DNA from 2 places in the Halobacillus trueperi genome. Region 2 is predicted to be linked to the other one. Evidence: riboswitches for the same ligand, from Rfam matches in the RefSeq annotation. Region 2 holds a riboswitch; the other holds the start of a gene.
What was found. Region 2 has a riboswitch for S-adenosylmethionine ahead of DYE48_RS19120 (sulfite exporter TauE/SafE family protein). Riboswitches for the same ligand answer to the same signal wherever they lie in the genome.
Positions count from the first base shown of each region.

Region 1: another riboswitch for S-adenosylmethionine. It lies ahead of DYE48_RS18715 (thiolase family protein); the one in region 2 lies ahead of DYE48_RS19120 (sulfite exporter TauE/SafE family protein).

Region 1 is NZ_QUAE01000025.1:39,813-42,016, reverse strand. Features, by position in the region: gene DYE48_RS18720 (hypothetical protein) at 30-245, opposite strand; SAM riboswitch class I at 654-758, shown strand; SAM riboswitch class I at 825-932, shown strand; gene DYE48_RS18715 (thiolase family protein) at 1,004-2,158, shown strand; gene DYE48_RS18710 (acetoacetate--CoA ligase) at 2,179-2,204, shown strand, end outside.
Region 2 is NZ_QUAE01000027.1:33,367-35,570, forward strand. Features, by position in the region: gene DYE48_RS19115 (phosphoadenylyl-sulfate reductase) at 1-493, opposite strand, end outside; SAM riboswitch class I at 575-681, opposite strand; SAM riboswitch class I at 853-950, shown strand; gene DYE48_RS19120 (sulfite exporter TauE/SafE family protein) at 1,078-1,959, shown strand; gene DYE48_RS19125 (DAK2 domain-containing protein) at 1,997-2,204, opposite strand, start outside.

The DNA of each region.
Region 1 (2,204 bases), on a different contig from region 2:
ACTCAAAGAGGTGAAATTGAATAAATCTATTATTGATTCAAATTAAATCCATATAAATACTCGACCAACTTGTTAAATTCATCATCAGAGGAACACTCAATTTGTAGATCAATAAAAGTCATCACAACTTCTTCATCCTCAAACGGGAAATGGCTGTTATCTACATTGGTTAGGATTTCCCGCTTGGATAATCCCTTTTTAAGTAAAACATCAACGGCCTGTTTCATCGAAGATACTTCTGCCATGTGTATGCCCCCTTATTTGATATCTTTCCTCGCTTCTGCATCCCTTCGTCAGGTTCTTTTTAATGTTAGGAATAGCGAGGATGACAAGAATTAACGTAGATTCTTGTACTAAATATTTACTACACTATTCATCCAAATTCCTGCTTCTCCTAGAAAAAACGACTTTACAATTAAGAATAAACTTAGCTGGTAATCAACAACATAAGTCTCCAAAAAACACAAATACATATGAAATCGATAAAGATACGAAATACTAGCGAAAAACACTGCTGTTAAGCTTTCTTTTCGTTTTCTAACACGCTTGAGATTGGGCGCCAAATAAAATTAATTTTCACACTTTTCTATAAAATCCATTGACACTGATCCTTTCCCTTGCTAACATGGCACTTAACCAAATAACGAAAGAACATCTTATCCAGAGAGGTGGAGGGACTGGCCCTGTGAAACCCGGCAACCGCTATATTGATAGCATGGTGCCAAATCCTACTGAGTGAATGCTCAGGAAGATAAGAGATTTACATAATCTCTAGCCTCTCTATCACTGATAGAGAGGTTTTATATTTTCAATTGAATAATGTTTTCTTATCCAGAGAGGCAGAGGGACTGGCCCGTTGACGCCCGGCAACCATCAAGCATTCGCTTGAAAAGGTGCTAATTCCTGCAGGAGATGATCCTGGAAGATAAGAAGAGCCAAGAGCCCTCTTCTTATTTTTGTGAAGAGGGCTCTTTCTATTTTTAAAAAAGGAGTGGCTACATAGATGAGTATCGTACTTTTAGATGGCATTCGTACCCCGTTCGGTAAATGGAAAGGGGCTTTGAAAAAGAAATCCGCAGCAGAACTCGGATCGCACGCATTAAACGCTCTAATTGAGAGAAATCCGATAGCCGAAAAGGCGGATGGTGTGTTGCTTGCTCAAGTGATCCAGGCTGGCGGTGGCCAAAACCCTGCGAGGCAAGTCGCTTATAAGGCAGGGGTAGACATCGGTTCACCCGCTATCACATTGAACAATGTCTGCTTAGGGGGAATCGCTACAATCACGGATGCCTCCCGTAGACTGCAGCTGAACGAAGGAGAATTATACATTGTCGGTGGCTTCGACTCGATGACGAATGCTCCTCATACCGCTCCAGTAAGGGCCTCTGCAGGACTCGGTCATAGCATCCTCAAAGACACGTTACTTAACGACGGCTTGTGGTGCGCCTTAACGGATGTATCGATGGGAGCTCTTACCGATGAGAAAAACCGCTCCTTTGAAATCAGTCGAGAAGAACAAGATGAATATGCTGCCCTTTCTCAGCAACGAGCAGCTAAGGCTCAAGAAACAGGATGGCTGCAGCCGGAAATCGCTCCTTTTGCAGGTTTGCTTGAAGAAGATGAAGGCATCCGCAAAGGAACGACAGTCGAGAAGTTATCCAACCTCTCCCCCGCCTTTTCCAACGAAGGCACGATTACGGCAGGCAATGCGTCACAGATGACGGACGGGGCGAGCGTTGGGATCGTTACCACGAAAGAGAAAGCTGAATCACTCGGGCAGAATCCGTTGGCTGAAATCATCGATTGGTCAGAGATTGCCGGACCAGATCCGAGTTTACAGACGAAACCATCGCAGGCGATCCAAGAACTATTAGATAGACACCAGTTGACGACTGACGATATCGATCTGTTTGAAATTAATGAAGCGTTTGCCAGTGTGGTGATCGCCAGCTGCCGCGAGCTTGGCATCGATTATGACCGGGTCAATGTCAATGGTGGCGCAATCGCTCTTGGTCACCCGTTAGGCGGCACAGGATTCCGGCTCGTCTTGACCCTTGCCAATGAACTGAAACGGCGCGGCGGAGGAAAAGGGATCGCTTCCCTTTGCGGCGGTGGCGGCCAGGGAATGGCCCTGTTGATTGAAGTTCCTCATTCATAACCCGAAAGGAGATAGATCTAATGACTACATCGATTACCGCTCAGCG
Region 2 (2,204 bases):
CATCCTTGTTAACGAAATTCGTATTCTGACGACTGGGGGATTGTTCACGTCTCAGTCCCGACAGCCATGCTTTCCTCCCGCTTAGGGCATCTTCGAGTGGTTTAATTTTACGGATGTAACAACATTGATCCGGCTTCCGTTTCCAAAGGGCGGATCCGAATTTCTCAGCTTGTTCTTCCAGAGTAATCTCAGGTTTTTTCATCGTTATGTTTAACTTCGGGTACCTCTTTTTCACTTTTTCAATAAGCTGATAGGTTTCTTGAAAATGGATTTCTGTATCAAGAAAAACGACTTCGGCATCCGGCTTCTCCTTGGAAATCAAATCAATGAGAACGATACCTTCTGCTCCGAAACTGCAGGCATACACAATGTCCTCATATTGAGTGTAAGCCCAGCGAATGACTTCCGCTGCTCCTTTGGTATCGTCGTCTTTCGGTGGATCCCCTTCAAATGGATTTTCAAAAGATTGGTACGTGACGAGTGGTTGTTTCATTTCATCCTCCTTTCTTAAAGCAAAAATGCCTTTCTTCGCGATAAGAAGAAAGGCATTTACGAATAAATGTAAACTACATTCTCCTTATCTTCTCAAGCGCTTAACACTTGCTGGAATTGGCACAGTATCTGTGTAGATCCGTTGCCGAGGCTTCGAAGGGCCAGTCCCTCCACCTCTCTAGATAAGAAAAGGTATGAAATTTTCTGAAAAACAAGTTGATACAAATCTTATGCTCCTTAGCATCATATGTCAATGCTTTTTAGAAAAATCACAATTTTTTATGTTTTTTTATACTATATGATTGACAAATAAAACCATGTCCGTTAGTTTTAGAATTATTCTTAAAATCACTCATACGATCCTTATGAAGAGTCGGGGGAGGAACCTGGTCTAACTATCCCGCAGCAACCTTTAAGAAGGTGCTCATTCCAGCAGCCAGAAGGCTGAAAGATAAGGTGCGGATTACTCCCCCTTCTTTCAGATGGGGGAGTTTTATTTTTTTTGATTATAAAACCTAGTAAATGCATAGGAATAATGAAATATATTTTTCCACACATTGAACTATTTAAAAGGAGTGGTACACTTTGCAAAAACTGACGATTTTCGCTCTCATTGGTTTTGTTGCTCAACTGATGGATGGAGCACTCGGCATGGGGTTTGGGCTGAGCTCATCAACCATTCTCTTATCCTATGGACTTGCTCCTGCTGTAGCATCCGCTTCCATCCATATGTCTCAGATCGCCACAACGGCTGTTTCAGGCTTTTCCCACTATAAATTTGGAAATGTAGACAAACGCCTTGTCATGATTATCGCAGTTCCTGGTGCCATCAGTGCCTTTTTAGGGGCGGCATTTTTAAGCTATATATCAGGGGAATTCATTAGACCTTACATATCCATATTCCTACTCACACTAGGGATTTATATCATTTTTCGTTTCCTATACCTTTCGAAAAAAACAAATACCAAAGAAAAAAAGTCTGTAAACAAACGTTTCCTCTTGCCACTTGGAATTGCCGGGGGTTTTTTGGATAGTGTCGGAGGGGGTGGATGGGGGCCTGTGAATACACCTGCGCTTCTTTCTAAATCAGGGATCGCTCCAAGGAAAGTCATCGGGACGGTGGATACGAGCGAATTTCTGGTAACGATTTCAGCCACGGCTGGTTTTTTGATTTTTTTAGGTCATGACCAGTTCAGCTGGCTGCTCATTTCATCTTTCGTTATAGGCGGTGTTGTGGCGGCACCCATCGCCGCCTGGCTTGTCAAAACCCTTCCTTCTTCTGTTCTAGGTGTATTGGCCGGAGGTTTTATCATACTTACAAATTCGAGGACTTTACTTTCTTCGATCCAAGTCAGTGATTCGATCTTAACGTTTGTGTACACTTGCCTGCTATCCGGCTATCTCTTAATTGTTGTTTTTTCTATTCGAAACCATCTTCGAGTCAAGGTGGTTCGAAAACAAGCATAAAAGAAACGCAGCCCCAACAGCTGCGTTCCTGCACGTTTTATTCGATTGAAAAGATATAGGAGTAAATCGGCTGTCCACCATTGTGGATTTCCACTTCCAGATCTTCATACGTTTCTTCTATGAATGATTCAAGTTCTGCTACATCTTTTTCGTCGACTTCTTCACCTGTCAAGATGGTCAGAATTTCATCTTCATCTTCGTCGATCATTTGATTCAACAACGTTTTAGCAGTCGTCAATGCATCT